4 regions of the Pseudoalteromonas sp. 5Ae-yellow genome follow, and region 2 is predicted to be linked to each of the others. Evidence: predicted binding sites of a transcription regulator. Region 2 holds the regulator's gene; each other region holds the start of a gene.
The links. The regulator FliA, encoded in region 2, starts transcription of late flagellar genes. The targets are predictions, from matches to a motif close to CTAAAGNTNNNNNNNNNNNNGCCGATA.
Positions count from the first base shown of each region.

Region 1 (4,983 bases), on a different contig from region 2:
TGAGACTTTGCATCAACAGCTTTAGTGACTTCATCAACTATTTGTTTTTGGTCTGATTTCAAGACCAAGTCATTAAACTCGATACAATGCTCTGTAAACTCATTTGGGTTATACCCTGTAAGCTCAATTATATTTGGACTAATAAATAACATAGTCCAGTTGTCATCAAACTTGCATCTAAACGCGACTCCGGGCATGTTATCGATAAGAGAGCGGTATTTTTGTTCTTTCTCTTCTAAACTTTGCTGCAAAGCGCGTTGTTCGGTCAAGTCGGTGATAAAGCCAACATATAAAGGGTTATGGCCCGGCTGATTTACTTCGCCTATACCTAAGCGAATAGGAAAAACATGTCCGTTCATGTGTTTTGCATATACATCACGGTTTATGCCTATTATTTTACCTAGATCAACATTGTGAGCATTTAAGAGGTATTCGTCGTGGTGCTTGGCAATGTTATCGTCCATTAGCATTTTTACGTTTTTGCCTTGAACTTGGTTTTCTTGCCAGCCAAAAATTTTACTTGCGGCTTCATTAAAACTTAAAATAATACCAGTATGGTCAATGGTAACAATGCCATCTATAGCGGTGCCTAAAATAGCATTTAGACGGGATTCTTTTGCCGACTTATCCTCAAGTAGCATGCGATAGCGAACCATACCATTTATTACACCAACCACGCTTGTAATCGCGATAGTTGCTGTGGCGACTGCAATGGCGATAAAAGTTAGTCCTGCGGTTGCGTTAGCATCATCATAGATTAGTGGCGATGTAGCTACAAAACGTGTAGCGGCCATACCCATATAGTGCATACCAGCAACAGCACACCCTAAAATAACAGCGCTAATTGAGTTATTTTGAAGAGGTGATAAAGAGGGTAAAAAACGCTCAAGATTAAAGCGACTGTAAAGGGCTATAAAGGATAGGGCTACAGCAACAATGATTGATAACGCAAATATCAATGGATCATATCTAAGTAAAGGAGCAAGATCCATTGCAGCCATGCCGCTATAATGCATAGTGCCAATGCCAGCTCCTAGTAACACGGAGCAAATCGACAATACTTTTAGATTCCCTTTACTATTTACTAGCATTGATACAGCGTACTGACATGCTATAAATGCTGGTATAAAAGAAAGGAGAGTGATTGTTGGATCATAATCAATATTAGTACACAGTGAAAAGGCAAGCATACCAATAAAGTGCATACTCCAAATACCAGCCGAAAAAACAGTAGCAGCGGTCACATTTGCTAAACGTTGGTAGCTAGGAAATTGAGTTTCTTTTGCGAGCTCTATAAGCCGAATGGTGAAAAAGGCTGCAAAAATAGCAATTAGCAATGACATTGAAACTAATAGAGGATCGTAAACGCCATTAATGATTAAGCTAGGATCTTGGTCTGTGATAAAAAAAGCTGATAACATAATGGCTCAAAATATAATCTTTATTTATCAAGTTTAATCTAATTAATTAATAAATAAACTGTTAATTCAATGAAGTGATTAAAATAACGAATTTATTACTTTTAGTTTTCTTTTATTTATCAGGCATTAGTTTTTTAGTTGGTGTTTTTTATTCTAATGTATTGCCTGTCACAGGACTAAGTTAGATTTATATGGTCATATTTAAGTTTCTATCGAGTAACCTTAATAAAACTAATGAATTGGCTTAACTAAGCGAAAATTACACTTTATTTGGTTTTATTAATTGCTGGTGAATTTTCTTGTAGCAATATCATTAATGAGTATGAAAGTGTTTGAATATCAGTTAAAGAAAAGTATAAAACGTAAAACGGTTGCCATTAAAGTACATAACAAGAAGGTGACTGTATATGCCCCTCAATTTGTTAGTAATAAACACATCCAAGAATGGCTTTTTGATAAGCAGGTGTGGGTAAATGCTCAATTAACTAAACAGCACAATATTGCTGATAGCAGACAGAACCCGCCCAAAGACAAACAAATTTTAATCTTTGATAGCATTGTAAACATAGAATTTAAGCAAGGTACTAAGTCCGAAGTACTAAACTGTAACGACAGCTTGCTTATTACACACTCTTCGCGCGTTAAAAATACTTCGCAAAAATATAAGCAACTTCTTGAAGAATATTTAAAAGAGCAACTAACTGCATATATAGAAATGCGTTTAGCGTACTTCTGCGCACAAATGGGTGAAGAATTACCTACGAGTCTAAAAGTAGCTATTTATAAGCGAAAGTGGGGAAGTTGTAATAGTAAGCGAGAGCTAACATTTAATTTGCATTTAATCGGAGCGCCTTATCATGCTATTGATTATGTGATTGTCCACGAGTTAGCGCATTTACGTCACTTAAACCACAGCAAAGCTTTTTGGCAACACGTTGAGCATTTTTTTCCTAATTATAAAGCATCATCAACATGGCTAAAGAAAAACAGTATGAATTTACAATGGGTGTTTTGAGGTTAACCTGAATATAGGAATATAGGAATATAGGAATATAGGAATATAGGAATATAGGAATATAGGAATATAGGAATAAAAAAGAAGTGGTGGAGGGAGCTGGATTCGAACCAGCGAAGGCTGAGCCGTCAGATTTACAGTCTGATCCCTTTGGCCGCTCGGGAACCCCTCCACACTATTTTGTTACATTTGGCCCCACTTAACTTAGCGGTAAGAAAAGTGGTGGAGGGAGCTGGATTCGAACCAGCGAAGGCTGAGCCGTCAGATTTACAGTCTGATCCCTTTGGCCGCTCGGGAACCCCTCCAATGCAACGGCGCTGATAATAGCAAATTGCGTATTTAAGTAAAGAAAAAAGCTAAAGAAAATTGAAATAAAGCCGATAAATATCTATCAGTTACCACAATCGACTAAAGACTATGCAAATAGATGATTTGTTAATCACAGAGAGTCAGTTAAACAGTAGGCTCAATAATAGTGTGCATGAAAATCGCCGTGGCGAATTTTCTCTATTATTAGCGATGCTGTCACATGACGCACTCGACTTTAGCCAATTTCATTTACCAAAAACTGAAATAGATAATTTAGTTATAGAAGAAGAGGCATTAAGAAAGCAATTTGGCGCAGGTACAAAGCAACTTTTAGCCCCTGATGAATACAATATGTTGGTTGGACAGTTTAATGCCTCATTAATATCTCAAGAAGGGGAGCGCTGTGGTATGACAAGTATTAAGTTAAGGCAATGCTTAAGCCCTGAACCACTTGCGATTAGAAATGATGATAAGCATATTCCACTTAATATAATAGATAACTGTGAGCTTGCTGTCAGAAGAAGAATTAAAAGCGAACAAACACAATTAGCGAATCCCCCTATAAATGCAGTTGCTTTTTACGACAGCCTAAATAGTGATGCAATACATCAACCACTTCAGCTTATTGCGGTGTGATATATGATTGTAATAATCATCAGTTAATATATGCTTTATAACGGGTCTGCTTTATATATTTGCTAATAATTGATTTAATGAAAAAAAAGCATCCAAAAATTAAATGCAATTGCTATAATGGCGTCAAATGGTATGACATGAAATGCCATTATCATTAAACCAAGGTAATTAGGAACGTAATGAAGAAAACATTCACGCTAAATCACGAGAAAATCAAATACCCTCGTATGGTTGATGCTGCAAAGCACGAAGTGAAAAAATATTTGAAAAGAGAGCGTAATAAAACGCTACCTGAAGATGCTGACTATTGGGCATTTGACTGTAAGTTTGGTAACACAGCTGAAGATGCGCAAGTTGTGCACGTTGCTGAATTAAGTAACCAAATTGGCGAAATTGAAAAGCAAGGTTTGACCTCTTTCTATGTAGAGATTTTAGCTCGACCTGCTCAACGTCAGCAATTAGATTTAGATGATGACGAATAATACTTAACTAATAAAGTATTCAAAGTTATAAAATGAGCCCAAGTGGCTCATTTTTTGTTTTTATGCAATAAAGATTTACTAAAAAGCATTTTTATTAATAACCAATAAGTAGAATCCCTCTTAATTAACATTTGCATAACAAAATGTGATGCTATAGGCTGTTTTTAATTAAAAAAACAAAACATTTTTACTATGCCAATAAATTACTCTGACCATCAATTAAAACTAAGTTTAAAGAATTCTAAAGTACTTATAGTTGACGATCAGTTATTAAGCTTAATCGTATTAAAAAAAATATTATCTGAGCATTTTAATGTGACAACAGCTGGAAGTGGTGAAGAAGCAATTGAAATTTGTAATGTAAATGTACCCGATATAGTCCTACTCGATATTAGTATGGGTGGAATGAGTGGTATTGATACATGTTTAAAATTAAAAAATAATACTGAAACACAGGATATCCCAGTTATTTTTGTTACATCCTTTGAAAACGAAGAAGAAGAGTGTTGGGAAGCCGGAGCTGTTGATTTTATTAAAAAGCCGATTGTAAAAGAAACACTATTTAGAAGGGTTCGTGCCCATATAACGTTAAAATTACAACACGACTTACTCAATCAAAAAGTATTTTTAGATGATTTAACTAAAGTATTCAATCGCCGTTATTTTGATGCACATTTTTCTAAAATGGAACGAAGCGCCTTACGAGAAAAAGTTGACTATGCATTATTACTCATCGATATAGATTATTTTAAGCAATACAATGATATCTATGGTCATGTGCAGGGGGATACGGTGTTAAACCTAGTAGCACAAACTATTACTAATAGTTTGCAAAGGCCAACCGATTTTGTTGCGCGTTATGGCGGCGAAGAGTTTGTAGTTGTTCTACCGCATACAAGCACTGAAGGTGCAATTTGTGTTGCTGATAAAATTAAACAGAATGTGGCCGATTTAGGAATATTACACAAATATTCAGAATATGATTTTGTGACTATTAGTATTGGCGGTGCAACCCTACAACCATACGTAAATAACAAAAACACGTTGCAGATCGCAGATGAAAAAATGTATGAGTCTAAAATGCAAGGGCGTAACAAAGTGTGTTTTTAAGTTTAGTTAG
Region 1 covers NZ_JACGWD010000043.1:24,316-29,298, forward strand. Annotated here, with positions in the region: gene H4J63_RS12540 (MHYT domain-containing protein) at 1-1,421, opposite strand, end outside; gene H4J63_RS12545 (M48 family metallopeptidase) at 1,738-2,436, shown strand; tRNA gene H4J63_RS12550 (tRNA-Tyr) at 2,524-2,608, opposite strand; tRNA gene H4J63_RS12555 (tRNA-Tyr) at 2,657-2,741, opposite strand; gene H4J63_RS12560 (VC2046/SO_2500 family protein) at 2,854-3,381, shown strand; gene H4J63_RS12565 (DUF6172 family protein) at 3,561-3,863, shown strand; gene H4J63_RS12570 (diguanylate cyclase) at 4,056-4,973, shown strand.
Region 1: the regulator FliA is predicted to act here: its motif matches at 2,793-2,819, upstream of H4J63_RS12560 (VC2046/SO_2500 family protein).

Region 2 (4,983 bases):
CGCAACCACAACGTAATGCTGAGCCTCGTGCTCAAGCGCCACAGCAAAGCATGCATAACTTTGTAAGACCAGAGCCACAGCGTGCTAAGCCTGAGCCACAAGCAAAGGTTGCTGACAGCTTACAAGCATTACTAGAGCGACAATCACCGCGTCCTCGCTCCCCTGAACTTGCTTCTATGTTTTCACAATCGGGTATTGATACTACCGATAACTATCAAGAGCCGGCTGCGCAGCCGCGTACTAAAAATATGTTTATTCCTGAAAGTGCAGCGCCAGTTCGCCCACAAACTCAAGCCGATAGTTTAGGTTTTGATGATTTAGACCGCGATTTTGATGATTTAGATAGCCCGGTAACTGCTCGCCCACAAAATAAAAATAATGAAAGCGAAGAAATGACAACAATGCGTGAAGAAATGAACGCGATTCGTCAGTTACTTGAACATCAAGTATCAGGTTTAATGCAACAAGATATGGCGCGTCGCGATCCAACGCGTGCGTGCATGGTTGACCGTTTAGTCGGTATGGGTATTGATAAAGAAGTCGCGCAACAAATGGCATGTTTCGTACCTGACGACGTGTCTCGTCAGCAAGGCTGGAAAGCATTGCTAACAATGGTTGAAGATCAAATGCAAACAACCAATAACGAAATACTTCGCCAAGGTGGTGTATATGCGTTAGTGGGTCCAACAGGTGTGGGCAAAACCACGACAGTTGCTAAGCTTGCAGCTCTAGGTGCACAAAAGTATGGCGCCGATAAAGTTGCCTTAATAACCACTGATACGTACAGAATTGGTGCTTATGAGCAGCTTGCAACTTACGGTCGTATTATTGGTTGTGGTGTAAAACAAGTTAAAGATGCTAATGAGTTAGCTGAAGTTTTATATCATTTACGAAATAAACGTCTAGTGTTAATTGATACGGCAGGTATGAGCCAGCGAGATTTACGCTTAACTGAGCAGTTAAATACGTTAATGCGCAACCAGCGTGTGGATATTCGCAGCTACTTAGTACTCAGTGCCACAGCGCAAATTAATGTACTACAAGAAACTGTACGCCACTTTAAAAAAGTACAGTTAAGTGGTTGTATTTTTACCAAGTTGGATGAATCATTAAGTTTGGGTGAGATTATTAGTATTGCGATTCAAAATCGCCTTCCAATAGGGTATCTTACTAATGGACAACGAGTACCAGAAGATATTCGTGTTGCAAATGCTGAAAAACTAGTGAAAAAGGCTGAGCAATTATATTTAAAAAGAACAAAAGCACAACATTCAAGGCATCAAGCAGTGGCGCCAAGTACAGTAGGGATGTATGATTAACACAGTATTAGATCAAGCAAGCGGCCTGCGCAAAATGAGTCAAAACAATAACAACGGCGTTAAAGTTATCGCTGTAACCGGTGGTAAAGGTGGGGTGGGGAAAACAAATGTTTCTCTAAATACTGCTATAGCACTAGGGCAGCAAGGTAATAGAGTACTAGTACTGGATGCTGACTTAGGTTTGGCAAATTGTGATGTGATGCTTGGTTTACGTGTAGAGCGTAATTTGTCACACGTTTTGTCTGGTGAATGTGAGCTTGACGAAATTTTAGTTGAAGGTCCTGCTGGTATTAAAATTGTACCCGCTACATCGGGTTCGCAAAGTATGGTTGAGTTATCACCATCGGAGCATGCTGGACTAATTCGTGCGTTTAGCGAATTGAATACCGAATTCGATATTTTAATTGTAGATACAGCCGCTGGTATTTCAGACATGGTGCTAAGCTTCTCACGAGCAGCACAAGATGTAATGGTTGTAGTGTGCGATGAACCAACATCAATAACCGATGCTTACGCACTTATTAAAGTATTAAGCCGCGAGCATGGTGTTTATAAGTTCAAAATTGTTGCAAATATGGTCCGCAGTATGCGTGAAGGTACTGAATTGTTTGCAAAACTATCTAAAGTTACCGATCGCTTTTTAGATGTGTCAATGGAGCTAGTAGCAACGGTTCCCTATGATGAAAATATGCGCAAAGCAACGCGTCGTCAAAAAGTAATAGTAGAGCTCTTTCCTAATTCGCCAGCCGCTCTCGCGTTTAAAGCGCTGGCAACCAAAGCAGTTAAATGGCCAATACCAAACCAACCATCTGGGCATTTAGAGTTTTTCATTGAGAAACTAGTAAACGGTTAATTATGACAATATTGGTGAATAGAGCTATGGGATATCAATCAACACAAAACTTAAATGTGATTGTTGAGAAACATGCATCACTTGTCAAAAAAGTGGCATGTCATCTAATTGCTCGATTACCACCTAGCGTTCAGCTTGATGATTTAATTCAATCAGGAATGATAGGTTTAATAGAAGCTTCAAAAAACTTCGATGCAACTAAGGGCGCAAGCTTTGAAACCTTTGCAGGTATTCGTATTCGCGGTGCCATGCTTGATGAAATGCGCCGTGGTGATTGGGCTCCTCGTTCAGTACATCGCAAAAGCCGGCAAGTTGCAGAAGCAATTACAGGACTCGAAAGTAGTCTTAATCGCGAACCAACAGATACAGAAGTTGCTGAAAAACTTGAAATTTCACTCAATGAGTACCATCATATTTTAAATGATGTGAATGCGAGTAAAATACTAGGTATTGAAGACCTTGGTGTTGATGAGGATGTTATAACTCCCGTAGGCCAAGATTTAGCGCAAGATAAACCTTTTAATAATGTTAAAAATGATCGGTTTAATGAGTCTTTGCTAAGTGCAATTAAGTCATTACCAGAGCGTGATGCAATGGTACTTTCTTTATACTATAACGATGAAATGAATTTAAAAGAAATAGGACATATACTCGATGTAAGTGAATCGCGTGTAAGTCAGATACATGGTCAGGCGATGATTAAGCTTAAAGCTAAAATCAATGACTGGATAAATTAGTAGTAAGCAAACAAAGGTTAATACCTCACTGGGGGATGTTTTGGATAAAAACATGAAAATTCTTGTAGTCGATGATTTTTCAACGATGAGACGCATTATAAAAAACCTGTTACGTGATTTAGGTTTCACTAACGTTCAAGAAGCTGATGACGGGTCAACAGCTTTGCCTATGTTGCAAAATCAAGTGTTTGATTTTGTAGTTACTGATTGGAATATGCCGGGAATGCAAGGTATTGACCTTTTAAGAGCAATTCGTGCAGATGATAAGTTAAAACATATCCCTGTATTAATGGTAACGGCAGAAGCTAAAAAAGAACAAATAATAGCTGCAGCGCAAGCTGGCGTTAATGGTTATATTGTTAAGCCTTTTACGGCTGGAACATTAAAAACTAAGTTAGAAAAAGTATTTGAACGCTTAGGCTAATGATGGGGGAGAGGCTTATGCCAGCACCAGCTGCGCCTCAAATAACGTTAGAACAAGCTCGACAGCTCGTTATTTTTTTAGAAAATGATGAGCAAGATAAAGCAAATCAGTTAATTTTAGAGACTGCCTCGCAAGAGCAGTCTGAATTATTTGCTGAAGTTGGAAAGTTGACCCGTCAATTGCACGAAGCACTTAAAAGCTTTGATCTTGATACTCGTTTAACAGATTTAACAACAGATGCTATTCCAGATGCTAAAAAGCGGCTTAATTATGTTATAGAAATGACAGAAAATGCGGCTAATAAAACAATGGATGCTGTTGAGGCTAGTTTACCTATAGCCCAGCAATTAGCAGATGAAATATCTCATATCAAACCGACATGGGATCGTTTAATGAGTCGCGAGATTGAGTTAGGTGAGTTTAAACAACTTTGCCACAGCATCGATAAGTTTATGAATAACTCTCATCATAAAACCGATGAGCTTCAAAGCTTAATGACAAATGTACTAATGGCTCAAGACTATCAAGACTTAACAGGTCAAGTTATTCGCCGTGTTATAGAACTTGTTAGAGAAGTAGAAGAAAGCTTACTTCATCTTTTAACAGCATTTGCTGAACAAGATGACAGTGACAACACAGCGAATAAAGTAGAACAACAAAAAATAAAAGAACCAGTTGCCACACAAACTTTAGCAGGTCCTGAAGGCCCTATTATTGATAAAGAATCGCGTAATGATGTTGTATCTGATCAAGATGAAGTCGATGATCTTTTATCAAGTTTGGGCTTCTAAGAGGAGAGTAACTGCATGTTTGAAGTCGATGAAGATATTTTACAAGACTTTCTTGTAGAGGCAGGAGAAATCCTAGAGCTTTTATCTGAACAGTTAGTTGAACTGGAAAATAATCCAGAAGATACCGAGTTACTAAATGCCATATTTAGAGGCTTTCACACTGTAAAAGGTGGTGCAGGCTTTTTAGCTATGACAGAACTTGTTGATGCTTGTCATGGCGCTGAAAACGTATTTGATTTACTACGTCAAGGTGTGCGAACGGTCAATTCAGAGTTAATGGATGTTATTTTACAAGCGCTCGACACCATTAATGAAATGTTCGCGACTATTCAAAATAGGGATAAGCCAGAACCTGCAGATCCTGAATTACTTCATACTCTTCATATTTTAGGTCTACCACCAACAGAAGATGAGCTTAACGGTGTATCTTCGAACAATGAAGTTGAACAACCTCAAAGCGAAGTAGTTGATACGCCAATAGTTGATGACGAAGATCCGTTTGCGTTTGATGAACTATTTAGCGGAACGCCTTCGGTTAGCGATGCTGAAATTGATGAAATAACTGAAGATGAATTTGAAAACTTACTGGATGAACTACACGGTAAAGGACAAGGTCCTGCAATTGAAAAGCCGGTAATAAGTAGCAATGACTTTAATGGTGACATTACTGATGATGAATTTGATAGCTTATTAGATGAGTTACATGGAGTTGGCAGTTTTGGTGAGGTTGCGAGTAAAGCACCTGAACAAAGTAATGCAGTTAAAGCGTCTGTAGAACCAGCTAAGGCGGCGTCAAATATTGCTAATTCATCAGATGATGAAATTAGTGATGACGAGTTTGAAACACTTCTTGATGAAC
Region 2 covers NZ_JACGWD010000037.1:20,465-25,447, forward strand. Annotated here, with positions in the region: gene flhF (flagellar biosynthesis protein FlhF) at 1-1,319, shown strand, start outside; gene H4J63_RS11300 (MinD/ParA family protein) at 1,312-2,172, shown strand; gene H4J63_RS11305 (RNA polymerase sigma factor FliA) at 2,199-2,909, shown strand; gene cheY (chemotaxis response regulator CheY) at 2,950-3,333, shown strand; gene H4J63_RS11315 (protein phosphatase CheZ) at 3,351-4,124, shown strand; gene H4J63_RS11320 (chemotaxis protein CheA) at 4,140-4,983, shown strand, end outside.

Region 3 (4,983 bases), on a different contig from region 2:
ATGCAGCGCATAAAGCTTAAATCGTACGCACCTTGGTGAGTTTCACCATCGGCTCCAACAATACCAGCGCGGTCAATGGCAAATAATACAGGTAAGTTTTGCAGTGCAACATCATGTATTAATTGGTCATACGCACGTTGTAAAAAGCTTGAGTAAATAGCAACAACAGGTTTTAAACCTTCACAGGCAAAGCCAGCGGCTAAAGTAACGGCATGCTGCTCAGCAATAGCTACATCAAAGTATTGATCTGGATGCTCTTTAGAAAAACGTACCATGCCTGAACCTTCGCGCATTGCAGGCGTGATAGCCATTAACTTACTGTCTTGTTCGGCCATATCACATAACCAATCGCCGAATACTTTTGAAAAAGTAGCAGCACTAGGTTTAGATTTAGGTAGGCTAGTTGTGCTCGGATCGAATTTTGGTACACCATGATAGCCAATAGGATCGGCTTCAGCCGGTTTGTAGCCCTTACCTTTTTGGGTTTTTATATGTAAAAGCTGTGGGCCTTTTAAATTACGCATATTACGTAATGTATCTACAAGCATGTTTACATCGTGACCATCAATGGGACCAATGTAATTTAGGCCTAATTCTTCAAAGAAGGTACCCGGGATCATCATGCCTTTAATGTGCTCTTCCATTTTACTGGCAAGTTGCTTTACCGGAGGCACTCCTGAGAGTAACTTTTTACTACCTTCACGAATGTTAGTATAAAAGCTACCTGATAAAATTCGAGCAAAGTGATTTGTTAATGCGCCAACATTTTCAGAAATCGACATTTCGTTATCATTTAAAATAATAAGCATGTCTGATTTTACATCACCTAAATGATTCATCGCTTCAAATGCCATGCCTGCGGTTATAGCTCCGTCACCAATAATGGCTACAGACTTTCGACCTTTACCTTCTTTTTGTGCAGCAATAGACATACCTAAGGCAGCTGAAATAGAGGTGCTTGAATGGCCTACGCTAAACGTATCGTATTGGCTTTCATCGCGAAAAGGAAAAGGGTGTAAACCGTCTTTTTGGCGAATGGTGTGCATTTGCTCGCGACGACCAGTAAGAATTTTATGCGGATAAGCTTGATGACCCACATCCCAAACTAGGCGATCGTCTGGAGTGTTATAAACATAATGCAGGGCAACGGTTAGTTCAACCGTCCCTAAACCAGACGCTAGATGACCGCTACTTTGCGATACTGAGTTGAGTAAATAATCGCGCAGCTCATTGCTAAATGCAGGGAGTTTGTCTTGCGCTAAGTCACGCAATTGGGCTGGCTCGTCAACCAAATTAAGTAATGGATACTTGCTACTATCAAGTGTCATGGTTTTATATATATCCTTCGCTAACATTAATTAATTCAAAGCTTTTACGAATAATTAATGTTGAGTAATAATGTCAGTGCTAATTGCAATACGTATGAGCAAAAATTAGTGGTCACGCTCAATTAGATAATTTGCTAGCGACGCAAGAAGTGTTGTGTCAGCATCTATATTTGCTAACGCTTCATGGGCTTGTTGTATTAAATTTTGCGCCTTTTCTTTAGCGCCTAGCATACCTAATAACGCCGGATATGTCGCTTTATTCGCGGCAATATCGGAGCCTTGTGGCTTTCCTAAAATAACTGTATCGCCTTCAACATCTAAAATGTCGTCGTGTACTTGAAATGCTAGCCCTATAGCATACCCAAAAACACTTAAATTTTCTAAGGTTTGTTGATCAGCCTTTTCACTGCACAGTGCACCAAGTGTAATTGCGCAATTAATTAGAGCTCCGGTTTTTAGCTTATGTATTCGCTCAAGCTCTTGTACGGTAATTACTTTATCAGTTGCTGCTATATCAAGGCCTTGTCCGCCAACCATACCCTGAAGGCCTGATGCGTGGGCAAGTGTAGCAATCATTTTTACTTGTGTTTGCGATGAGCATTCAAATTTGTGATTCGCAATAAGCTCAAAAGCAAGAGTTTGAAGAGCATCACCGGCTAAAATTGCATTTGCCTCGCCAAACTCTATATGACAAGTAGGGCGTCCGCGGCGTAAGTCGTCATCATCCATTGCTGGTAAGTCATCATGGACTAACGAATAGCTATGAATACACTCAATTGCAGCAGCAAGTACGTTTAAGTCTTGATGGTTTGCGCCGAGCATTTTACCTGTGGCATAAACTAAAAATGGACGTAATCTTTTACCGCCATTAAATAATCCATACTGGGTGGCGTTATTTACCGTTTCTTCTGTATCGAGAGGCTGGTTAAAATGCTGTTGTAAGGTCGCTACTACATCTTTTTGAGCACGTTCAATATGATTTTTTATGCTCACAGCTATTCCATATCATTATCAAAATTTGTAAGTACTGACTTTTCGCCATTCCCCATCAAAATTGATACTTTTTGTTCTGCTTGCTGTAATTTCCCTGATGAAGCACTTGCTAATGCAATTCCACGCTCAAATTGCTTTAACGATTGCTCAAGCGATAAGTCACCTTGTTCCATGTCACTAACGATTGTAGATAATTCTTCTAGTGCTTGTTCGAAACTTAAGTTTTCAGGTTTTTTAGTCGCCATCTTTATTTCAGCTTACATAATAAATTTAGGGGTCAATTTTAGGGGGAATGCTAAACTAGGTCAAAGGATGATATTGGTTTTTTACCTTTATAACGTTAAATTATATTTCAAGTGCATTAATAAAGCCTTAATGGCGGTCTGTTGGTTTAATAAATCAATTGATAATTAGGTAGCCTTTATAACTTGATCTAAGATAGTGCTAAAGGCTGCTTTTTATGTTTATTTATAAAAATGGCTTAAGCAATTCAATATGTTGCCGATAAGCAGTTAATAATAAAAGTTTATGATAAGGCCATTAAGCATGAAACTTCTGGAGGAAATGTGGATTTAGCAACCATAATCGGGATCCTAGGCGCAATTGGCTTAATTGTCATGTCTATGTTTATGAGTAGTAGCGGTGAAATGGCTATGTTTTACAATACCCCGTCTGTGGTTATTGTATTTGGTGGTTCACTCTTTATTGTTTTATCAAACTTCACTATGTCGCAATTTTTGGGGATAGGTAAAGTTGTTGCCAAAGCGTTTATGTTTAAAATCGAAACGCCAGAAATACTTATCGAAAAAGCAGTAGAACTTGCGGATTCAGCTCGTAAAGGCGGTTTTTTAGCACTCGAAGAAGCTGAAATTCCAAACCCCTTTATGCGCAAAGGCGTCGATATGCTCGTTGATGGCCACGACGCAGATGTAGTTCGCGCTACACTTCAAAAAGATATTTCTCTAACCACGACTCGCCATGAATTGGGCGCGGGTTTATTTAAGTCGTTAGCTGATATAGGGCCTGCAATGGGTATGATTGGTACTCTAATTGGTTTGGTTGCAATGTTGTCTAACATGGATGACCCAAAGGCAATTGGTCCGGCAATGGCAGTAGCACTATTAACAACTTTATATGGCGCGTTTTTAGCCAATGTCGTGGCAATTCCTATTCAGGTAAAACTTGAACTGCGTAAAGACGAGGAAGCTATGAATCAGCGTTTAATTTTGGATGCTATTTTAGGTATACAAGATGGTCAAAATCCAAAAGTAATCGAAGGTATTTTGAAAAATTACTTAGCTGAATCTAAACGCAAAGTAGATACCGAGGAGTAACTATGTCTGATCAAGAGTGCAAATGTCCACCACCAGGTCTACCTGCATGGATGGGAACGTTTGCCGATTTAATGTCACTTTTAATGTGCTTTTTTGTACTCTTGCTCGCGTTTTCAGAAATGGATGTACTTAAGTTTAAACAAATTGCGGGCTCTATGAAGTTTGCTTTCGGTGTGCAGAATAAAATTGAAGTAAAAGACATCCCTAAAGGGACCTCTGTTATTGCCATGGAGTTTACCCCAGGCAAACCAGAGCCAACCCCAATAGAAACCATTCAGCAGCAAACAGTCGAAATGACTCAACAAATGTTAGAGTTTCAGGCTGGCGATGAAAGCTCAGCAGGCGGCAGGCAAGAACAGCGCGGGGATAAACGCGGTGGCGAATCTCGTAGTACCTCACAAGAAGAATCTTCTGAGCAAGCAACTTCAGCAGCCGATCAGGAACAAACTAACGAGCTTGTTAAAAAGATAGCGCAGCAGCTTGAAAAGCAAATAATCGATGGCGCAATTGAGCTTGAGTCTTTAGGGCAGCAAATAATTATTCGCATTAGAGAGAATGGTTCATTTCCTTCAGGTAGTGCATTTTTACAACCTAAGTTTAAACCTATAATTCAAGATATCGGTGTGCTGTTAAAAGATGTACCTGGTGAAATAACAGTATCTGGCCATACAGATGATTTTCAGGTATCGAATGAGTTATATATTAACAATTGGGACCTATCATCAAAGCGGGCAGTAGCCGTTGCCAGTGAGCTACAAAAAGTTCAAGGCTTTGATAAAACCCGAATGATGGTGGTTGGTCGAGCTGAAACACGACCACTTGTACCGAATGACACCGATGAAGATCGCCGCAGGAATCGCCGAGTAGAAATATCTATACTACAAGGTAAAGCAAAAGAGTCAGCTCCTATAGATGTAAGATAACTTTTATTGGCAAACACACTTATTTATCATAAAGTATGCTTTCTTTAACAAATGTAACGGAATAGTTTATGAAAAAGGTCGATAAGTTTAGTCATATGCCAGGAAATGGCGGTGGTAATGACGATGATGAAAAAAAACTTGATTAACTCTAATGCCTGAATGGTTTTTAAAGACTATATTGATATTAGATACTAGTTGGGTGTTTATTTTAAGCCCTGCTATTTTCATCTTTTATTTTAGAAAAGATTATTTGGCCCTGCGTTTCGCTTTAATTACAGCCGCTTTTTTTTATATGGAACCATTATTCATCCTTACTTGAAAGAGTTTGATAATGGGATTTATGTTTATCGATACCTTGTTTGGGCCCTTAATGATATTGCTTGGATGGCACTCATCGCATATCTG
Region 3 covers NZ_JACGWD010000044.1:30,497-35,479, forward strand. Annotated here, with positions in the region: gene dxs (1-deoxy-D-xylulose-5-phosphate synthase) at 1-1,328, opposite strand, end outside; gene ispA ((2E,6E)-farnesyl diphosphate synthase) at 1,434-2,321, opposite strand; gene H4J63_RS12775 (exodeoxyribonuclease VII small subunit) at 2,324-2,566, opposite strand; gene pomA (flagellar motor protein PomA) at 2,888-3,655, shown strand; gene H4J63_RS12785 (flagellar motor protein MotB) at 3,658-4,578, shown strand; partial or broken gene H4J63_RS12790 (hypothetical protein) at 4,730-4,983, shown strand, end outside.
Region 3: the regulator FliA is predicted to act here: its motif matches at 2,802-2,828, upstream of pomA (flagellar motor protein PomA).

Region 4 (4,983 bases), on a different contig from region 2:
ATTCAGCTTCGTATAAATACTATTTTAGTTAAAGCAAATAGCGCTAAAAACGAGTCATCTAAAGCCATTATTAAACATAAAAAGTCAGGAAAGGCGATTAAGGCATATAGAGCAGCCAAATAAAATTCACCTCAAACAGTAAATATAAAAAACCGTTGTAAATAACGGTTTTTTTTATGTTTTTATTTAGCTATTAAAACTATATGCTATTTATATATTAAGAGTTATCTCGTACAACCCCAGGCATATTTTCCAGCTGAGCTTGAACATACGTACTGGTGTTATTGAGGCTCGCTACTAATAAATCCATTGCATTATATTGAGCATACAACCTTGATGATAGCGACTCCATTTTACTGGCAAGGTCCAAGCGCTGGTCATCTATGTCGTCAAGTTGGTTTGTTTTGCTGTCTATGCGGTTTTGGATAATACCGTCGGAATCGGTATAAAAGCTTAACTTTTCGTCAAACGATTGTGCAAAGCCATCGTCATCATCACCTACAAAAAACTGCTGAACTAAATCTACATCGCTTGCTATTTTTTCATTGAGTGTTTCTGTATTTAGCGTTAAAACACCGTAGCGGTCTGTTTCTACACCTAACTGCGAAAGCGATAGCGAATTACCACCACCTAAATCAACGGGATTTGTTATTTCGCTACGAAGCTTTGACATAACACCACGAAGCAGTGAATCCCCCGCCATAACGCCTGCGCCAGCTTCGCCGGAGGCACCCAAGTTATTACTAAGCTCTAACAGTTCGTTATAACTTGAAATAAAACTATTTAAACCTGTTTTAATATTATTATTGTTTTCGGTAACCGATATATCGCTTAAGTCGTCGTCAGTGGCATGTAACTTTTTGGCGGTAATATCCACGCCATCAATCACATTACTAAACTCATTAGTATTGCTTGATACAGTTAACGTGCCATCAATCGTTATTTGTGCATTTTGTGCAGCATTAACTTGCGTTAAATTAGTTGTATGATTAGCAGGGTCTGCGTCTGATACATCATAAGCTAGTCGAGATAACCCGCTTGTATCGGTATTACTGCCGTCATCGTCTTGTACGGTAATTGTTATAGCGTTGTCTTCGCCGGTTTCTTTACTAGTAAGCACTAAATGCTGACCGGTATCACTGGTTATTATAGTGGCGACAACCGAATCATTACTATCACTGCCAGTAAAAGGGCCGTTATTAATTTGGTCGCGTAAATCTTCTAATGTATTTGTAGCCGATAAAACAGTGGAAAAACTATTTTCGCCGGAGCCAATTGTAATTACGCCAGCTCCAATTGCCTCGTCTGCTGCAAATGCAGGGGAAGATAACTTATGTGCTTGTGCTAATGCGTCTACTTTTACATTGTAACTACCAGGCTGAGCGTCTTTATCTGAGCTAATAGATATAAAATCATCATTGCCAGATGCAGTTCGCTTTTGGTAGTTATCACTATCGCCTAATGCTTCCATTGAGGTTTGCACTTTTTCGAGCGCTGACTTAAGTGCTCCTACAGCTGAAATATCAGTTGTTAACTTGCCTTCTCTTGTATTTAATCGAGCTTCAGCAGGTGCTTGTTCTGCATTTACTAGTGCATCAACAATATCTGATACTGCTAACCCAGAACCTAAACCAGTAAACGAAATAGCCATACTTCACCTCTTCAATACTTAAAAATAAACCAGCTAACTTTTATAAGTTAACACTTATAGGTGCTTACTAAACTGTTTGATCAATCAAAATACCAGCAGATTCAGACAGTTTAGAAACTAGGCTTAATACTTCCTCAGAAGGATATTGCTTAATTACTTCGCCACTGTTTTTATCAAGCACTTTAATTACATCACGACCTGAATCTTCATCTACCTTGAACTGCAAACTGCGATTCATTTCGCCCATAAAATCCTGCAATTGTTGCGCCATTTTTTCTAGCTGTTCACGCTCTAACGGCTGAGCAGTTACTTCTTGGTTATTTTTTTCGTATTGATTTTGCTGTAATCGTTGCTGATTTTGTGTGTCAGCTTGCTTTACATCGTCAACAGCGCGTTCGGTTAGCGAACTAGCTGCTTGCCCAGCTACTTTATCTTCACCCGCTAGCGGGGTTGGTAATGTAACTTCTGCATTGGAATTAATAGTATTCATAACAGATTCCTATTTTTCACTTAATTAAACAATAGCTCAATTAAAACCCTTAAACCACAAAAGGAGGTAGCTAAAGCCACCTCCTTTTTGTAAAACTAATACTGACTTTATGTACTAGCTAACCACTAAGCTATTACTTTAACTTATTAACCTAATAAGCTAAGTGCTGCTTGTGGTAACTGGTTCGCTTGCGACAAGATTGACGTACCTGCTTGTTGCAAGATTTGGTTCTTCGTCATGTTAGCTGTTTCGGTTGCAAAGTCAGTATCTTGAATACGGCTACGTGACGCAGATACATTTTCTTGAATATTAGCAAGGTTACTGATTGTGTGACCAAAACGATTTTGAACCGCACCTAAATCAGCACGCTGACTATCTATTTGTGCAAGTGCATCATCAATTACAGCGATTGCACTTTGTGAACCTAGCTCTGTTGTTAAATCAATATCTTTAACAGAATCGCCTTCAGCAACAACACTCACCGGCGTACCTGCGGCGCCATCCGTTACAGAAAAGTCAACTTTTGAAGATAAGGTTATGGTTTCTGTTGTAGCAGAGGCTGTAACTGCAGCTGTACCAGCATTTACTAACGCAGCATCACCTGTGGTAGTTGAAGTATCACTGTCGGCAAACGTAGCTGAAACTTCATTGCCACCGGTATTACCCGCACCAGCAAAATTAGTCAATGCTATAGGTGCGCCAGCTGTATTTGTAATTGTAATTGTACCTGAACCATCATCTTCTGCAGTATAACCATCCAAATCATTAATCGCTGATGCTATTTCAGTATTAGATGTACCTGTTATCCCTTCCCCACCTATGTCAAATGACATAGTACCGCCAGTGTCAAAATCAAGAGAGCTCAGTGTTGCAGTTGTAACAGAGTTTACTTCCGCAGTAACACCATGGTCACCTGTTGTTTCATTAATCGCAGCCGCTTTACCGGCTGCGTCTGAAGCAGCTGTAGCATCTACATCGTAAGTTTGACCACCTACTGCAAATGAAACGCTTCCAGCTGTAGCAGTGATGTTAGTAGTTGCTTCTAATGAACCAATTTTATCTGCGGCTGTGCTACTTAAACTAATAGAGATAGTTTCATTGGCATTTGAGCCAATTTGGAAGTTTTTTGAACCAAAATCTCCATTTAATAACTGCTGACCACCAAAAGAGGTGGTCTCAGAAATTCGCGTTAACTCATCTTGTAAAGCGGTTACTTCTTTTTGTAGAGAGGCTCTGTCATCATCAGAGTTTGAACCATTCGCTGATTGTAACGCTAGTTCACGCATACGCTGTAAAATGCTAGTAGACTCTTGCATTGAACCTTCAGCAGTTTGCGCCATAGAAATACCATCGTTAGCATTACGCTGAGCTACACCTAAACCGTTTATTTGTGATGTTAAACGGTTTGAAATTTGTAGGCCTGCCGCATCATCTTTTGCGCTGTTGATACGCATACCTGATGATAAACGTTCCATTGACGTTGCAAGGTCAGAACCTGATTGAGATAGGTTACGTTGAGCGTTTAATGAAGATACATTTGTGTTTACTGAAATCATAATAAAACTCCTGATTACTTTCGTAATGTTGCTATTTTAATTTAACCAAGAGCTGTCACAAATGTATGCTCAGCTCCGTACTGATTAAGTTAACGGCAGGAGGTAAATTATCTTTAGGAGTATTTTAAAAATAAATTAGTTTATTTACCCAGAAAAAGCTAACTGACTGTTTTAAATGATTAGTTATTTTAAATTGATTTAAAATACGGTTTGAATATTATGCTTTTAGCTATTTTTTACAATCTAAAAACAAAAAACGCACTTAATTTGAAGTGCGCTTATACAGCCTGATATTAGTTAAACCAATAACTAGCCACCTAATAAACTAATGGCTGCTTGTGGTATTTGGTTTGCTTGCGAAAGTATTGACGTACCCGCTTGCTGTAATATTTGGTTTTTAGTCATTTGTGCAGTTTCGGTCGCAAAATCTGTATCTTGAATACGACTACGTGACGCAGATACATTTTCTTGAATATTAGCAAGGTTGCTAATTGTGTGACCAAAACGATTTTGTACCGCACCTAAACCCGCGCGCTGATCATCAATTTGTGCAAGTGCATTATCAATTACATCAATTGCACTTTGTGAACCTAGCTCTGTTGTTAAATCAATATCTTTAACAGTATCGCCTGCAGCCACAACGCTTACAGGTGTACCTGCAGCGCCATCAGTTACAGCAAAATCAGCTTTTGAAGATAAAGTAACAACTTCCGTTGTAGCTGATGCTGTTGCTGTAGCAGTTGGAGTTGTTTCATTCAAGGCGGTCGTAGCTGGAGTAGCAGCGCTGTCAGTAAATGATGCCGCAGCACCTGTACCTGTACCTGTTCCTGAGAAACTAGTCAGTGCAATAGGAGACCCTGCAGCATTTGTGATTGTGATTGAACCTGAATCATTGACTGCTGTGTAACCGTCTATATCATTTATTGAAGCTGCAAGTGTATCTGCATCAGAACCAGTTACATTATTAGACCCGCCCAATGTAAATTCAATTGTGCCGCCATCAAAGTTCATAGATGTAAGAGTCGCCGTTGTAATATCAGCAACTGCTGCTGTTACACCATGCTCACCTGTTGTTGCATTAATCGCAGCCGCTTTACCGGCTGCGTCTGATGCAGCTGTAGCATCTACATCGTAAGTTTTACCACCTACTGCAAATGAAACGCTTCCAGCTGTAGTAGTAATGTTTGTAGTTGCTTCTAATGTACCAATTTTATCTGCAGCTGTGCTACTTAAGCTAATTGAGATGGTTTCATTGGCGTTCGCGCCAACCTGAAAATTTCGAGTGC
Region 4 covers NZ_JACGWD010000050.1:25,741-30,723, reverse strand. Annotated here, with positions in the region: gene H4J63_RS13760 (hypothetical protein) at 1-123, shown strand, start outside; gene fliD (flagellar filament capping protein FliD) at 218-1,651, opposite strand; gene H4J63_RS13750 (flagellar protein FlaG) at 1,719-2,141, opposite strand; gene H4J63_RS20660 (flagellin) at 2,288-2,974, opposite strand; partial or broken gene H4J63_RS20655 (flagellin) at 3,338-3,697, opposite strand; gene H4J63_RS13740 (flagellin) at 4,007-4,983, opposite strand, start outside.
Region 4: the regulator FliA is predicted to act here: its motif matches at 3,082-3,108, upstream of H4J63_RS20660 (flagellin).